DNA from 4 places in the Mesorhizobium sp. WSM4833 genome. Region 3 is predicted to be linked to each of the others. Evidence: predicted binding sites of a transcription regulator. Region 3 holds the regulator's gene; each other region holds the start of a gene.
The links. Region 3 encodes PhoB, which activates phosphate uptake and scavenging genes when phosphate is short. Its sites were predicted from a motif close to TGTCATNNANCTGTCAT; they were not measured.
Positions count from the first base shown of each region.

Region 1: the regulator PhoB is predicted to act here: its motif matches at 1,434-1,450, upstream of ppk2 (polyphosphate kinase 2).
Region 2: the regulator PhoB is predicted to act here: its motif matches at 1,806-1,822, upstream of AC0L2D_RS22500 (acid phosphatase).
Region 4: the regulator PhoB is predicted to act here: its motif matches at 2,047-2,063, upstream of phnC (phosphonate ABC transporter ATP-binding protein).

Region 1 covers NZ_JBVVQG010000006.1:141,890-146,100, forward strand. Annotated here, with positions in the region: gene AC0L2D_RS13690 (hypothetical protein) at 1-62, opposite strand, end outside; gene AC0L2D_RS13695 (aldo/keto reductase) at 239-1,282, opposite strand; gene ppk2 (polyphosphate kinase 2) at 1,560-2,480, shown strand; gene AC0L2D_RS13705 (dihydrofolate reductase family protein) at 2,531-3,178, opposite strand; gene hemB (porphobilinogen synthase) at 3,396-4,211, opposite strand, start outside.
Region 2 covers NZ_JBVVQG010000011.1:124,849-129,059, forward strand. Annotated here, with positions in the region: gene AC0L2D_RS22495 (alpha-hydroxy acid oxidase) at 1-889, opposite strand, end outside; gene AC0L2D_RS22500 (acid phosphatase) at 1,066-1,761, opposite strand; gene AC0L2D_RS22505 (cytochrome c1) at 1,888-2,760, opposite strand; gene AC0L2D_RS22510 (cytochrome b) at 2,789-4,090, opposite strand; gene petA (ubiquinol-cytochrome c reductase iron-sulfur subunit) at 4,108-4,211, opposite strand, start outside.
Region 3 covers NZ_JBVVQG010000019.1:62,913-67,123, reverse strand. Annotated here, with positions in the region: gene xylF (D-xylose ABC transporter substrate-binding protein) at 1-586, opposite strand, end outside; gene AC0L2D_RS28075 (ROK family protein) at 856-2,103, shown strand; gene phoB (phosphate regulon transcriptional regulator PhoB) at 2,120-2,809, opposite strand; gene phoU (phosphate signaling complex protein PhoU) at 2,826-3,533, opposite strand; gene pstB (phosphate ABC transporter ATP-binding protein PstB) at 3,560-4,211, opposite strand, start outside.
Region 4 covers NZ_JBVVQG010000004.1:221,620-225,830, reverse strand. Annotated here, with positions in the region: gene phnK (phosphonate C-P lyase system protein PhnK) at 1-238, shown strand, start outside; gene phnL (phosphonate C-P lyase system protein PhnL) at 447-1,154, shown strand; gene AC0L2D_RS09455 (DapH/DapD/GlmU-related protein) at 1,151-1,768, shown strand; gene phnC (phosphonate ABC transporter ATP-binding protein) at 2,143-3,000, shown strand; gene phnD (phosphonate ABC transporter substrate-binding protein) at 3,093-4,001, shown strand; gene phnE (phosphonate ABC transporter, permease protein PhnE) at 4,059-4,211, shown strand, end outside.

The sequences.
Region 1 (4,211 bases), on a different contig from region 3:
TTGGCCGCCTTCTGGCGGTCGCGTTCCTTGCGTTCCTGATCGTAGTTTGGTGGTCGCGCCATATCGGCTCCTTTTTCACTGCCTCGCGGCTCTGGTCCTGCCTAGGAGCATTAGCCGTCAAACACAACAGCTGAAGCGATAGTGCGTCGATGATGGCCAGGCTTGCAAGATGCGCGCCGCAATGATGGGGCCACGCCCATCACTGCGGCGGCGATACCTATCGCCATCGATTTGCCGATCAGATGCCGCTTCGGTCAATCACCAGATCGGCGGCACCAAAGCGGTCCTTTGCCGTCAGCTGCTGGTGCCAGTAGGGATAGAGCAGGGGCGGCCGGCTGACCGCGTCGAGGCGCGCGCGCTCCTCGTCGGAAAGCACCAGGCTTGCCGCCGCGATGTTGTCCAGGAACTGCGTTTCCGTCCTGCCGCCGATCACCAGGGAACTGATGGACGGCCGGCCAAGCAGCCAGGCCAGCGCCACCTGCGCTGCCGACACGCCGCGCTGCGCGCCGATCTCCACAAGCACATCGACGATCCGCCACAGCCGGTCCTCGTCGCGGATCGGTGGTTCCGACCAGCCCGCGAGTTGGCGGGCGGTGGGGCTGTCACGGCGGTATTTGCCGGACAGCAATCCGCCGGCAAGCGGGCTCCAGACCAGAACGCCCAGCCCCTGGTCGACGGAAATCGGCAGCAGTTCGTACTCCGCTTCGCGCGCTTCCAGCGTGTAGTGGATCTGCTGCGTGATGAAGCGCGGCTGATGACGGCTGTCGCTGATGCCGAGCGCCTTCATCACCTGCCAGCCGGAATAGTTGGAGCAGCCGACATAGCGGATCTTGCCCTGGGCAACCAGCGTGTCGAGCGCGCCGATGGTTTCCTCCAGCGGCGTCACGCCATCCCATTCGTGCAGGAAATAGATGTCGATGACGTCGGTCTTGAGCCGCTTCAGGCTCTTCTCGCATTCCCGGATCAGGTGATGGCGCGACAGGCCTTCGTCGTTTGGACCTTTGCCGATCCGCATCCGTGCCTTGGAGGCGATCAGCACGTCGCCCTTGCGCTTGCCGCCGAGCGCTTCGCCGATGATTTCTTCGGAAATGCCGTTCGAATAGACATTGGCGGTGTCGATGACATTGATGCCGGCGTCGATACAGAGATCGATCATCCGGCGCGCTTCGTCGAGATCGGTCTTGCCGACCGCCGAAAAAGCTCCGGCGCCGCCGAACGTCATGGTCCCCATGGTCAGTGTCGAAACTTTCAGGCCGGAACGGCCGAGGGTGCGGTATTCCATGTCGGTCCTCGCGATTACGTTGGAAAAAGGCTGGGGGGGCGCCCGAAAGTGGCCGCTATTTGTAGGACAATTTGGGTGACGTGTCTCCATGCCAGCGCGGCGGATCGATCATGCCTGGCTGGACCGACGGCGGCGGTAACCATGCTCGCGCTGCAATAAAACCGTCATTGCAGGCCTATATGGAAGTCGGCTCAGGTGTTGCCGTTCCCGGGCTGTAGGCCGGGAGTTTGGGGCGCCGGACGTGGATCGACAGAGCTTGCAAGTGGAGCAGCCGATAATGACCGAGCTAAAACAGAATTCTCCGGCCAGGGATTGGCTTGAAGCCGAGCTCGCCGACACGCTTGACGAAGACTATGAGCTCGAAATGTCGGAGCCGGCGCTGTCGATGGAGATCGCCAAGATCTACAAGAACTCGCATCCGCCTTCGATCGATCGCATGCAGTATTTTCGCGACCTGATCACCCTGCAGTCCGAATTGATCAAGCTGCAGTCCTGGGTCGCCCACCACAAGAAGAAGCTGGTGGTAATCTTCGAGGGACGCGATTCGGCCGGCAAGGGCGGTGTCATCAAACGCATCACCCAGCGCCTCAACCCGCGCATCTGCCGTGTCGTCGCACTGCCGGCGCCGACGGAGCGCGAAAAGTCGCAATGGTATTTCCAGCGCTATGTCCCGCATCTGCCGGCCGGCGGCGAGATCGTGCTGTTCGACCGCTCATGGTACAACCGCTCGGGCGTCGAGCGGGTGATGGGCTTTGCCCAGCCCGATCAGGTCGAAGAATTCTTCCACGACGTGCCGGAATTCGAGCGCATGCTGGTCCGCTCGGGCATCACCGTGGTCAAATACTGGTTCTCGATCACCGACGAGGAACAGCAGATGCGCTTCCTGATGCGCATCCACGATCCGATGAAACAGTGGAAACTGTCGCCGATGGACCTGCAGTCGCGCGTGCGTTGGGAGCAGTACACCAAGGCCAAGGAAGAGACCTTCGCCCGCACCAACATCCCGGAAGCGCCCTGGTTCATCGTCGAGGGCAACGACAAGAAGCGCGCGCGGCTGAACTGCATCGACCATCTGCTCAAGCAGCTGCCTTACGAGGAAGTGCCGCACGAGGAGATCACTTTGCCGGAGCGCGTCTTCAACCCCGAATACGAGCGCCAGGTGCTGCCGCGCGAGCTCTACGTGCCGGAAAAGTATTGAGGCAGACGAAGCTGCGATCTCCCCCACGCGGGGGGAGATTGGCTCTCCACCTACGCCCGCTTGATCACCACATGCGTCGCGAGCGGGGTCGCCACCTGCTCGCTGCAGACATAGCCGAGCTTGAGCATGTCCAGGCCGGCAAAAAGGTTCTCGCCCGTGCCCAGCAGCAGCGGCGCGATCGCCAGATGCATCTCGTCGATCAGTTTTTCCTGCAGATATTGCCGTATGGTGGCGACGCCGCCGCCGACCCGCACATCCTTGCCGCCAGCGGCAGCCTTTGCCTGTTCAAGAGCTGAATGGATGCCGTCGACGACGAAGTGGAAAGTGGTGCCGCCCTCCATCGTGATCGGTTCCCGCTTGTGATGGGTCAGCACGAAAACCGGCACATGATAGGGCGGGTTGTCGCCCCACCAGCCTTTCCAGCTGTCGTCAGGCCATTCGCCGCGGATCGGTCCGAACATGTTGCGGCCGAGGATCCAGGCGCCGACATTTTCGAAGCTGCGCGCCGCGAACGCCTCGTTGACGTCGGTGGTGCCGCCGTCTTGTCCGAGCACCATCTCGCGGAAGGTGCGGGTGTCGACAAACCACTTGTGCAAGGATTCCCCACCGACGCCGAGCGGATTTTGCAGATCCTGATCGGGACCGGCGCCATAGCCGTCGAGCGATAGGGTGAAAGCGTTGACGCGAAGTTTGGACATGCGAGCCTCCTCGATAACCGATTGTGTTTTGCAAGCAGTTTTTTGTAACAAACCGATTGTGAATTGCAAGCGGTATTTTCAAGCTCAAACGAAGCCCACGCAACGGTCAAGTGGCCCTCGCTATGGATTCCCCGGCCAAGAGCCGGAAATTGGTATGGATGTCGAAGCGGATTGGCCGACATTGCTCGCCGCGACCGGCCGTCGTCGCGAAGAGAAATTACCCCTTCAGCATCTCCGCCACTTCGGGTGCGAAATAGGTCAGGATGCCGTCGCAGCCGGCGCGCTTGAAGGCGAGCAGCGATTCCAGCATTGCCTTCTCGCCGTCGATCCAGCCATTGGCGCCTGCCGCCTTGATCATCGAATATTCGCCTGACACCTGGTAGGCGAAGGTCGGCATCTGGAACTCGTCCTTCAGCCGCCGGATGATGTCGAGATAGGGCAGGCCGGGCTTGACCATCAGCATGTCGGCGCCCTCGGCGATGTCCTGTTCGGCCTCTCTCACCGCCTCGTCCGAATTGGCATGGTCGATGTAATAGGTCTTCTTGTCGCCCTTGAGCAGACCGGCGGTGCCCACCGCCTCGCGATAGGGTCCGTAGAAGGCCGAGGCGAATTTGGTCGCATAGGACATGATCGCCACGTCCTGAAAACCATTGGCATCGAGCGCGTCGCGGATGGCGCCGATGCGGCCGTCCATCATGTCGGACGGTGCGATGATGTCGGCGCCGGCGGCCGCCTGGATGACTGCAGCGGCGGTCACCTGTTCCACTGTCTCGTCGTTGACGATGATGCCGTCGCGCAGGATGCCGTCATGGCCGTGGCTGGTGAATGGGTCGAGCGCTGCGTCGGTGATGATGCCGATCTGCGGTACCGCATCCTTGATCGCACGGGTGGCGCGGTTGATCACATTGTCGGGATCGAGGATGTGCGAGCCGGTCTGGTCGCGCAGCGAGATGTCCACATTGGGGAAGGTGGCGAGGGCGGGAATGCCGAGTTTTGCCGCGCGCTCTGCCTCCTTGACGGCGAGATCGATCGA
Region 2 (4,211 bases), on a different contig from region 3:
CGATCTCGGCAAGCTGGTCGAACGCCGCCCGTGAGCCATCCAGCTGCCGCCCGCCATGGTTCGACAGCACGATGCCGCTGCAGCCGATGTCGACAGCGCGTTTGGCATCCTCCACCGACATGACGCCCTTGAGGCAGAACGGACCCGACCAGAGCTTGACCATCTCGGCGACGTCGTCCCATGTCATCGACGGATCGAGCATCTCGGTGAAGTAACGGCTGATCGACATCGTGCCGCCGCCCATGTCGACATGCTCGTCGAGCTGCGGCAGCTTGAAGCCCTCATGGGTGAAATAGTTGATCGCCCAGGCCGGCTTGAGCGCGAACTGCGCCATTCCGGTAAGGTTGAGCTTGAAGGGAATGGCAAAGCCGGTTCGTTTGTCGCGCTCGCGGTTTCCCCCGGTGATGCTGTCGACGGTCAGCATCATCACCTCGACGCCGACCGCCTTTGCGCGCTGCATCATCGCCCGGTTAAGACCGCGATCCCGGTGGAAATAGAACTGGTAGACTTGCGGGCCGCTGCTGATGCTGCGCGCCTCCTCGAGGCTGACAGTGCCCAGCGACGACACGCCGAACATCGTGCCGTATTTGGCGGCGGCCTTGGCGACCGCGCGCTCGCCCTGGTGATAGAACAGGCGCTGCAAGGCGGTCGGCGAGCAATAGAACGGCATCGCCAGCTTCTGGCCCATGACCGTCACCGACATGTCGACCTCGCTCACCCCGCGCAGCACGTTGGGAACCAGATCGCAGGTCTCGAAGCTTTCGGTGTTGCGGCGATAGGTGACCTCGTCGTCCGCCGCGCCGTCGATGTAGTTGAAGATCGGCCCCGGCAGCCGCTGCTGCGCCATGCGGCGGTAATCGGAAAAGTTGTGACAGTCGCTGAGCCGCATCATCGAATTCCAAAGGCCATGGCGGGACAAGTTTCTCGCCACCGTTCGATGCATCGAATATCAACCTGTTGTCGGCGTGCCAACGGACTATTTTTCGAGCTGCCCTCCGGACATGGCCATGAGCAAAAAAAGGGACGCCGAAGCGCCCCTTTCTGGTCTGATCCGACTGACGAAGATTACATGCCGAGATCCGAACGAAGCTCGGCCCTGGCCACTTCATATTCGGCCTTGAAGTCGTCCCGGTTGAGCAGGACCGCGGCGATGACGCTGCCGGAAATCCTGCCCATCTCGACGTCGGACGCATAGTGGATGCCGCCGACCTCGCGGTTGTGGGCGTATTCGGCCGCACGCGCCATGATCTCTGCGCGCTTTTCAGGAACCATATCGGACAGGATAATGCCCATCATGGTGCCGACGGTGGCGTGGCCGGACGGCCAGGAACCGGAGCTCGACAACTTGACCGCCGGCTTGACGAGGTCGCTGAGCTGGTGCGGACGCGGGCGCTTCCAGAAATCCTTGGCCGGATCGACGACGGCGCCTTCGGTGGCCACGACGCGGTCGAAGAAGGCGCTGAATTTGGGCAGCGTTTCCTTGTTGAATTTCGGCCCCATGACGTTGGCGAAGCGCCAGACATTCTCGTCGGCATCGGCGACGGCGCTGGCTACCATCTCGGGCGTGCGTGTCACCTGCAGCATCAGCACCTCGCCGAGTTCGGCCTTGGTCTGCGCCGAATCGTTTGCCGGCGGCGGCGGCAGGATCATCGTCAGGTCGACATCCTTGTTGGTGACGAAAGGCTGGGCGTCCTCCGCTTGCGCGGCCGAGCCGACGATGAGCAGCAACAGGCCTGCCGCGAGCGATGCGTATCTTTTCATGGGTGCGATCCTTTGATGAGAGCAGCACAGGATCGCCGGATGCGGTGACGGCCATGTGACACGACCAGCATCCGGAAATGCAAAGGGCGCCTCTCGGCGCCCTTTGCGATCACTTGATCGTGTGGCTTAATGCGCCACGCCTTCCCACACCTTGCGCTTGGTGAGATAGACCAGCGCGCCGAACAAAAGCAGGAACACCAGAACGCGAAAACCGGTCTTCTTGCGGTCTTCCATATGCGGCTCGGCCGCCCATGCCAGGAAGGCGGAGACGTCGCGGGAATACTGGTCGATGGTCTGCGGCGCACCGTCATCATAGGTCACCTGGCCGTCGGAGAGCGGCTTGGGCATCTTCAGCGACACGCCGGACATGAAGTACGGATTGTAGTGGGTGCCTTCCGGGATCACCATGCCGGCAGGCGGCGTCTGGTCGTAGCCGGTCAGCAGCGAGTGGATATAGTCGGGGCCGCCCGCGTCGTACTGGGTGAAGATATCGAAGACGAACTGCGGAAAACCGCGTTCGACACCGCGAGCCTTGGCCAGCAGGGACATGTCTGGCGGAGCAGCACCGCCATTGGAGGCAGCGGCGGCTTCCTCATTGGCGAAGGGCGGCGGGAAGTGGTCGGACGGCTTGCCGGGACGGTCGAACATGTCGCCGGCATCGTTGGGACCGTCGTGGATGGTGTACTCGGCCGACAGCGTCTTGATCTGCGCATCGGAATAGCCGAGGTCCGACAGCGTGCGGAACGCCACCAGGTTCATCGAATGGCAGGCCGAGCAGACTTCCTTGTAGACCTTGAGGCCGCGCTGCAGCTGCGCCTTGTCATAGGTGCCGAATGGGCCAGTGAAACTCCAGTCCATTTCCTTCGGCTCGTCGATCGGGAAATGCGTCGGATTGGCCACATTGTGTGCCTCTTCGGCGGCGATCGCCCGAGTGCCCGCGGCCCCAGCGGCGACGGCCACAAGGCCGATCAGCGCCAGCGAGGTGAGAATCTTTTTCATGCCAAATCCCCTTAGATTCTCTACCCGCTCAGCCTTTGGTTTCCGGAGCCGCCGTAGCGCCCGCCGGATGTCCGCTGCCGCCCTTGTTCTTCTCGAGCACCGCCTCGGTGATCGAGTTCGGCAACCGTCGCGGCGTCTCAATCAGGCCGAGCACCGGCAGCGCGATCAGGAAGAAGGCGAAGTAGAACAATGTCGCCATCTGCGCCATGAACACATAGCTGCCTTCCGCCGGCTGCGAGCCCAGCCAGCCAAGCAGGATGGCATCGGCCACGAACAGCCAGAAGAACAGCTTGTACCAGGGCCGGTAAACCGCCGAGCGCACCTTCGAAGTGTCGAGCCACGGCACCAGGAACAACATGACGATGGCGCCGAACATGCATAGCACGCCGCCGAGCTTGGAGTTGATCGGCCCGACATTGAAGGTGATGGCGCGCAGGATCGCGTAGAACGGCAGGAAGTACCATTCGGGCACGATGTGGGCCGGCGTCTTCAGCGGGTTGGCGACGATGTAGTTGTCGGGATGACCGAGATAGTTCGGCAGGTAGAAGACGAAATAGGCGAAGAAGAACAGGAACACGATCATGCCGAACGCGTCCTTGATGGTCGCGTAGGGGGTGAAGGCCACGGTGTCGGTCTTCGACTTGACCTCGATGCCCGTCGGGTTCGACTGGCCGACGACATGCAGCGCCCAGATGTGCAGCACGACAACGCCGGCGATCATGAACGGCAACAGATAGTGCAGCGCAAAGAAACGGTTCAGCGTCGGGTTGTCGACGGCAAAGCCGCCGAGCAGCAGCTGCTGGATCCAGTCGCCGACCAGCGGAATGGCGCTGAAGAAGCCGGTGATGACGGTGGCGCCCCAGAAGCTCATCTGGCCCCATGGCAGCACGTAGCCCATGAAGCCGGTCGCCATCATCAGGAGATAGATGATGCAGCCGAGGATCCACAGCAGCTCGCGCGGCGCCTTGTAGGAGCCGTAATAGAGGCCACGGAAGATGTGGATGTAGACGGCGACGAAGAAGAAAGAGGCGCCGTTCGAATGCATGTAGCGCAGCAGCCAGCCCGAATTCACGTCGCGCATGATCTTCTCGACCGAGCCGAAGGCCAGATTGGTGTCGGCCGTATAGTGCATGGCCAGCACGATGCCGGTCAGGATCTGCGCCACCAGCATGATCGACAGGATGCCGCCAAAGGTCCACGCATAGTTGAGGTTACGCGGCACCGGATAGGCAACGAAGCTGTCATAGACCAGCCGCGGCAGCGGCATGCGGGCGTCGAACCAGCGTCCGAGACCGGTTTTGGGCGTATAGGTCGAGTGTCCCTCGCTCATCGAAATATCCCCCTGCCTCAACCGATAAGGATCTTGGTATCGGAAATGAACTTGAATACCGGAACCGGCATGTTCTCCGGCGCCGGGCCTTTGCGGATGCGGCCGGCGGTGTCGTATTGCG
Region 3 (4,211 bases):
TGGCGGGCAGCCAGCCATCCGTGTAGGCTTCGCCGACATTCTTGATCTTGCCGCTGTCGATGGCTTCCTTGAGCACTTCCATCGAGCCCGAGAACAGGAAGTCGGCATTGGGATCGGCACCGGAGCCCTTGATGAAGACGTAGTTGCCTTCCGGCTTGACCTTGAACACTTCGCGGGCCTGCATACGGCCGACTTCCTTGTTGTCGAAGGTGAGGTAGAAAACGTCCTTGTTCTCGATCAACCGGTCATAGCCGACGACCGGAATGCCTTCGTCCAGCGCCTTCTGCACGGCCGGGCCGATGGCCGAAGCATCCTGCGCCAGGATGATCAGGGAATTGGCGCCCTGCGAGATCAGGCTTTCGACGTCGGTAAGCTGCTTGCCGGGATTGGACTGCGCATCGGCGGAGATGTACTTGTCGCCGGCGGCCTCGATCGCCGTCTTCATGGCGGCCTCGTCGGTCTTCCAGCGTTCCTCCTGGAAGTTGGACCACGAAACGCCGACGACCTTGTCCTTCGCCTGCGCGACAGACGCGAGCGTCAGCGACATGGCGGCACCCGCCAGGATGGCGGCTGTGAATCTTTTCATATTATCCTCCCTGCGCCGCGTATGGCGCGACCAAACTGGCCCGAGGGCCGGCACAGAGGCCCTATTTTTTCGAGCCTCGAAAAAATACTGGGCCAACGCCCGAACGCTGTCAACATCGATTCTGATGGATTTTGATGTCGTCTCGAATTTTTTTCGGGCCTCGGAATAAATAAATGACACGGCGCGCGGCTTCTGCCAGTATTTGACCGCGTCACCGACAGCGTTCCAGGGCAGGAAGAACCGCGGCGACCGGGAGGATATGAAAGAGCATGTCGGTCGGAATCCGCCACGACGATTTGCGCCGCCGCAACCGCGCGATGGTGATCGCCGCGGTGCGCCGCGCCGGACAGCCGTCGCGCACCGAGATCGCCGCAACCACAAGCCTCAGCCATTCGACGATCTCGGCGATCTCATCCGACCTGATCGTCGAAGGCATCCTGACCGAAAGCAAGCCGAGCGAGGCCGGCTCGCTCAAACGCGGCCGTCCGCAGGTCGGCCTCAGCCTCAATCCGGAAGCGGCCGCGGTAATGACCGTGGTGCTGTCGCTGAACTTCCTCTCGGTCGCCGTCATCGACTATGCCGGCCAGGTAATATCCGAGGAACAGCGTCGGCTCGACACGCTGACGATGTCGCGCGACTCGCTGATCGGTGAGTGCACGGCAATCGTGCGGCGCCGCCTGGAAGATCCCGACCTGGACGTGCGCAGCATCGCTCGTATCGCGCTGGCCGTCCAGGGCATCACCGACACCCGTGCCCGCGCCATGCTGTGGTCGCCGATCACGCCGCACACCGACATCGCCTTCGCCGACATATTCGAAGAGGAGTTCGGCATCCCCGCCATTATGGAGAACGACTGCAACATGATGGCGGTGGCGCTGCGCTGGCGCGACCCCGATCGTTACCGCGACGATTTCATCGCCATCCTCCTGTCGCACGGCATCGGCATGGGGCTGGTGCTGAAGGGCGAATTGTTCACCGGCACCCATTCCTCGGGCGGCGAATTCGGCCACATGATCCATCGGCCGAACGGCGCGCTGTGTCGCTGCGGACGGCGCGGCTGCGTCGAAGCCTATGCCGGCAATTATGCCATCTGGCGCAACGCGCGGCAGATGGGCGAGGATGCAGAGCCCGTCGCCGATGTCAGCGACGCCGACATGCGCGCCCTGGCTGCCGCCGCCCGCGAAAGGGACGGGCCCGAACGGGAAGCCTATCGCAAGGCCGGCGAAGCGCTCGGCTACGGCCTCGGCAGCCTGTTTGCGCTGATCGATCCGGCGCCGGTCGCCATGGTCGGCGTCAGCGCCGCCGCCTTCGACCTGATCGAGCCGGCATTGCGGCAAGCGATTGCCCAGACCGCCGGCGGTCAGCATTCCAAGTCGATTTCCTTCGACACCGAGCCGAACGAACTGCCGCTGATCCGCGAAGGCTGCGCCATGCGGGCGCTGATCTTCGTCGATCAGGAGATTTTTGCGCCGGGCGTGCAGGCGAGATCCGGTCTCGGCGGCAAGAACGTGGCGTGAGTTCAAACGAGGGAGTTCAGTCCTCGCGAATGGCGTAACCCGCCCCACGGATGGTGCGAATGACATCGGGCATGCGGCCGTTGTTGACCGCCTTGCGCAGCCGGCCGACATGCACATCGACCGTGCGTTCGTCGATGTAGATCGTCTCGCCCCAGACATTGTCGAGCAGTTGGCTGCGCGAGAACACGCGGCCTGGATGGCGCATCATGAATTCAAGCAGGCGGAATTCCGTCGGCCCGAGCCGGATTTCGCTCTTCTTGCGATAGACGCGGTGCGACTCGCGATCGAGCACGATATCGCCGACCTTGAGCACGCTGGACAGCACTTCCGGCTTGGCCCGGCGCAGCAGCGCCTTGACCCTGGCCATGAACTCCGGCGTCGAGAAAGGCTTGACCAGATAGTCGTCGGCACCGGTCGAGAGGCCGCGCACGCGGTCGCTTTCCTCGCCTCGCGCGGTCAGCATGATGATCGGCAGCCGCTCGGTCTCGGGACGCATCCTTAGCCGGCGGCAGAGTTCGATACCGGAAACCGCAGGCACCATCCAGTCGAGCACCAGAAGGTCTGGAACGTTCTCCTGCAGCCGGATTTCGGCCTCGTCGCCGCGCGTCACCACCTCGACCTGGTAACCTTCGGATTCGAGATTGTAGCGGAGCAGCACGCCTAGCGGCTCCTCATCCTCCACCACCATGATGCGTGGCGCGATCATCGGCTGGTCACCCCTGTCATGCCGCTGGCGCGGACATTGCCGTCTCGTCCTGCTTCGGACGGTTGGCTGGCAACTGCGTGCCGGTCAAAACATAATAGGCATTTTCGGCGATGTTGGTCACGTGGTCGCCGATCCGCTCGAGGTTCTTGGCGCAAAACAACAGGTGCGTGCACGCCGTGATGTTGCGCGGATCTTCCATCATGTAGGTCAGAAGTTCGCGGAACACCGATGTGTATTTGACGTCGATGCGTTCATCATTGTTTCTGAGCGTGGCAAGCGCTGCCGCGTCAGCGGCGGCATACTCGTCGACGACCCCCTGCACCTGGATCAGCACCAGCTGCGCCATTGCGTCGATCGAATGCGAAAGGTCGTGCGGCGTGACGCTCAGCCCGACAGTGCCGACGCGCTTGGCGATGTTCTTGGCAAGGTCACCGATGCGCTCGAGGTCGCCGGCCATGCGGATCGAACCGACCACCGCACGCAGATCGTTGGCCATCGGCTGGCGCTTGGCGATCAGCGTGATGGCACGATCGTCCAGCTCGCGCTGGCGTGCATCCATGATGGCGTCGTCGGAAACCACCCGCTGCGCCAGCGCATTGTCCGAATTGAGCAAAGCCCTGGTCGAGCCACCGACCATCGAGCGGGCGAGATCGCCCATGTCGCGGATCAGCTGGCTGATCTGCTCCAGATCCTCATCGAAAGATGCGACGGTATGTTCACCCATGATCTTCGTCCCTCATATGCCAGAGATCAGCCGAACCGGCCGGTGATGTAGTCCTGGGTGCGTTTGTCGTCGGGGGTGGTGAACATCTTGTCGGTGGCGCCCTCCTCGACCAGATAGCCAAGATGGAACATCGCGGTGCGCTGCGACACGCGCGCTGCCTGCTGCATCGAATGGGTGACGATGACGATCGTATAGTTCTGACGCAGTTCGTCGATCAGTTCCTCGACGCGAGCGGTGGCGATCGGGTCGAGCGCCGAACACGGTTCGTCCATCAGGATCACCTCGGGCGACACGGCGATGGCGCGTGCAATGCACAGGCGCTGCTGCTGGCCACCGGAAAGACCCGTGCCAGGTTCCTGCAAACGGTCCTTGACCTCGTTCCAGATCGCCGCCTTCTTCAGGCTGGACTCGACGATCTGATCCATGTCGGCCTTGCGCTTGGCCAATCCGTGGATGCGCGGCCCATAGGCGACGTTCTCGTAGATCGACTTTGGGAACGGATTGGGTTTCTGGAACACCATGCCGACGCGCGCCCTGAGTTCGACGACATCGATGTTCTTGTCGTAGATGTCCTCTTCGTCGAGCGTGATCTTGCCGGTTACCCGTGCTGAATCGATGGTGTCGTTCATGCGATTGAGGCAGCGCAGGAAGGTGGACTTGCCGCAGCCGGAGGGGCCG
Region 4 (4,211 bases), on a different contig from region 3:
CGGCCTCGATGTCTCGGTGCAAGCCCGCCTGCTCGACCTGCTGCGTGGTCTGGTCACCGATCTCGGTCTGGCGGCCATCGTCGTCACCCACGACCTTGCCGTGGCGCGGCTCTTGTCGCAGCGCATGATGGTGATGAAGGACGGCCGCGTCGTCGAAAGCGGCCTCACCGACCGCGTGCTCGACGACCCGCGCGCGCCTTACACGCAATTGCTTGTTTCCTCGATTTTGCAGGTTTGACGATGGCGCCAAAGCACCCCCCTCTGGCCTGCCGGCCATCTCCCCCTCAAGGGGGGAGATTGGCTATCGTCCTCGGTTTCGCCACTCTCCAACGTCGCAGAACAAGCGCAACGAGAAAGCTGCCGATCTCCCCCCTTGAGGGGGAGATGCCTGGCAAGGCAGAGGCGGGCGTTGGCCCGCAAACGAACGACAATTGGAGGCCCTTCTGATGGCAACCCCCCTCGTTGTCTCCGACGTCGCCAAGAGTTTCACCATGCACCTGCGCGACGGCATCAAACTGCCTGTTGTCGCCGGTGTCTCGTTCTCGATCAGGGCTGGCGAATGCACCGTGCTCGGCGGTCCTTCCGGTGCCGGCAAGAGCTCGATCCTGAAGATGCTCTACGGCAACTACGCCGTCGACGAAGGCCAGATCATCGTCACGCATGATGATGGGCTGATCGACCTCGCCACCGCCAGCCCGCGCACCGTGCTGGCCATACGCCGGCAAACGATCGGCTATGTCAGCCAGTTCCTGCGCACCGTGCCGCGCGTCTCGGCGCTCGACGTCGTCGCCGAACCGCTGGTCGAGCGCGGCGAGGATCGCGAAGCCGCAAGGGACAAGGCCCGCGCCTTGCTGGCGCAGCTCAACCTGCCGGAGAAACTCTGGGCCTTGCCGCCTGCGACCTTCTCCGGCGGCGAGCAGCAGCGCGTCAACATCGCGCGCGGCTTCATCACCGAGCATCCGATCCTGTTGCTCGACGAGCCGACAGCCTCGCTCGATGCCAGGAACCGCGATGTCGTGATCGAACTCATCGCCGCCAAGAAGGCTGCAGGTGTCGCCCTGCTCGGCATCTTCCATGACCACGATGTGCGCGAGGCGGTTGCCGACCGCATCATCGACGTCACCGCTTTCGCGCCCGGAAAAATCGCCGCATGACCAGGAAATTATCCGAGACGCCGTTGATCCATCCGACGGCGGAGGTGCAGAACTCGACGCTCGGCCGTTGGACCGAGATCGCCGACCGCAGCCGGGTCTCGGAAAGCGAACTCGGCGACTATTCCTACATGATGCAGGACTGCGCCGTCTGGTGCGCGACGATCGGCAAGTTCGCCAACATCGCGGCCAGCGTGCGCATCAACGCCACCAACCACCCGACCTGGCGGCCGACGCTGCACCATTTCACCTATCGCGCCTCCGACTACTGGGACGATGCCGAGCACGAAAGCGAATTCTTCGCCCAGCGCCGCGCCAAGCGGGTCACCATCGGCCACGACACCTGGCTCGGTCACGGCTCGACCATCCTGCCCGGCGTCACCATCGGCGATGGCGCCGCGGTCGGCGCCGGCGCTGTCGTCTCGAAAGATGTCGCGCCCTATACGATCGTCGCCGGCGTGCCGGCAAAGCCGATCCGCGAGCGCTTCGATCGCCGCACGGCCGAACGCTACCAGGCGCTGGCCTGGTGGGACTGGGACCATGCAAGGCTGCGGGCCGCGTTGGATGACTTCCGGGAGCTCGAGGCCGAGGCGTTCTTGGAGAAATATGGCGGATAGCGACGCCAGGAACGGGCTGTCACTGACGCTGGGCAGCGGGGGCAAACCGCCCCCGCCCCTGCTATCCGCATGACGTGCCTCTCGACACCGGCATCGACGCCATGACGGCCCTTGTCTGGAACGCCTGAAGGACGGCCTCGCCATCGCCGGCGCGCGACGGGCGAGTATATGCGCATCAAGTGGTGCCGTCTGGCCACCGGCGCCAGCTCGCCAGGCCTGCATTCCACATCACCTTCGACTGCTGATCCTGGGCCGGCCGCAGACTCCGGCCTGTGGAGCGTAACAAAACTGACATCAACGCGACACGGCAGGTTCATGTGGCTGCGCTAGGCGAATGCCTAACGATCAATGGTCCCGGACTGGAACCTGCCCCCATGCCAGCAAATTCCGCCACGCTCGAAATCCGCGGTGTCACCCGACGATTTGGCAAGAACACTGCCGTCAGCGACATCAACATCGCGATCCCGCAGGGTCAGATGGTTGGCATTATCGGCCGTTCGGGCGCCGGCAAATCAACCCTCCTTCGCATGATCAACCGTCTCATCGATCCCAGCCAGGGGTCGATTTTTTTTGACGGCGCCGAGGTCTCGAAGCTGAGCGGCTCGCCGCTGCGGCGCTGGCAGCGCGACTGCGCCATGATCTTCCAGCAGTTCAACCTGGTGCCGCGCCTCGACGTGCTGACCAATGTGCTGCTCGGCAAGCTGAACCACCGCTCGACCATCACCAACCTGTTCGGCATGTTCTCGCGCGCCGAATGCGCCGAGGCGATCGCGGCACTCGAGCGGCTCGACATCGCCCGCACCGCGCTGCAGCCCGCCGGCACCTTGTCGGGCGGCCAGCAGCAGCGCGTCGCCATCGCTCGCGCCATGATGCAGCAGCCCCGGGTGATCCTCGCCGACGAGCCGATCGCCTCGCTCGACCCGCTCAACGCCAAGGTGGTGATGGATTCGCTGCAGGACATCAATCTGCGCGAAGGCATCACCGTCGTCACCAATCTGCACACGCTGGACACCGCCCGCACCTACTGCAACCGCATCATCGGCATGGCTGCCGGCAAGGTCGTCTTCGACGGCCCGCCGGAAGAGCTCAACCGCGAGGCGGTGCGCCTCGTCTACGGCGCCGACAGCAATGGCCAGGGAATCTCCGAGGCCATCACCTCGACCAGCGTTGCCTTCAGCCGAAAGATCGCCGCATCCGCCGGACCGCTCGAGCCCGCATTCCCGGGATATTGAGAGCGGTTGGGATCGCCAGCCCACGTCAAGGGCACCTGTCAAAATCGATAACGCTGCCGGCGCGGGGCCGGAACCTACAGGAGAAATATCCAATGTTCAGGAAGATGGTCTTTGGCGCCGTTTCGGTGCTCGCCATGGCGACCAGCATGGCCCATGCCGCCGACATGAAGGAATTTCGCGTCGGCATTCTCGGCGGCGAAAACGAAACCGACCGGCTGCGCAACTACCAGTGCCTCGCCGACCATTTGAAGACCGAATTCGGCTTCGAAAAGGTCTCGCTGTTCCCCGCCGCCGACTATGACGGCGTCATCCAGGGCCTGCTCGGCGGCACGCTCGACTTCGCCGAACTCGGCGCTTCCGGCTACGCCAGCGTCGCTCTCAAGGACCCGAAGGCGGTCACCCCGATCCTCACCACCCAGCAGACCGACGGCGCCACAGGCTATTATTCGATCGGCCTGGCGCTGAAATCCTCCGGCATCACCGACATCAAGTCGGCCAAGGGCAAGAAGCTCGGCTACGCCGATCCGGATTCGACCTCCGGCTACCTGATCCCGCTGACCCAGATCCCGAAGGATACCGGCGCTTCGAACGAAACCTTCTTCGCATCGACCCAGTTCAACGGCGGTCACGAGAACAACGTCCTGGCCGTGCGTGACGGCAAGGTCGACGTGGCGGTGGACGATTCTTCCGGCATCGGCGACTTCAAGGACGGCTACACCTCGGGCACCTTTCACAAGGAAGTCGCCAAGGGCGCCGTCGACCCCAACGACTTCGTCGAGGTCTGGCGCTCGGGCCTAATCCCGAACGGCCCGCTGGTCGTGCGCACCGCGCTCGGCAGTGAAATGACGGCCAAGCTCGCCGACTTCTTCACGCAGTTGCCGAAGAAGGACAAGGCTTGCTTCGAAGGCGTCGAGGGCGGCGACTTTACCGGCTACGTCCCGGTTAAGGCGGACTTCTACAACGTCATCGTCGAAGCCCGTAAGGCAGCCATCGGCGGCTAACGGCGAAATCAGGAAGGGCGGCGTCGAGAAAACGCCGCCCTTCTTGCATGTCCGATCATGACCCTTTCCGTGACAGCCCCTTCCGGCGCCACTCATCAGATGGCCGACGCCTGGCGTCGCCAGACGTCGCTGCGCCGGCTCTACACCGCCATTGGCGTCGGCCTGCTCATTGTCGCGCTCGGCAGCACCATGTGGTTCGCCGACGAGGCC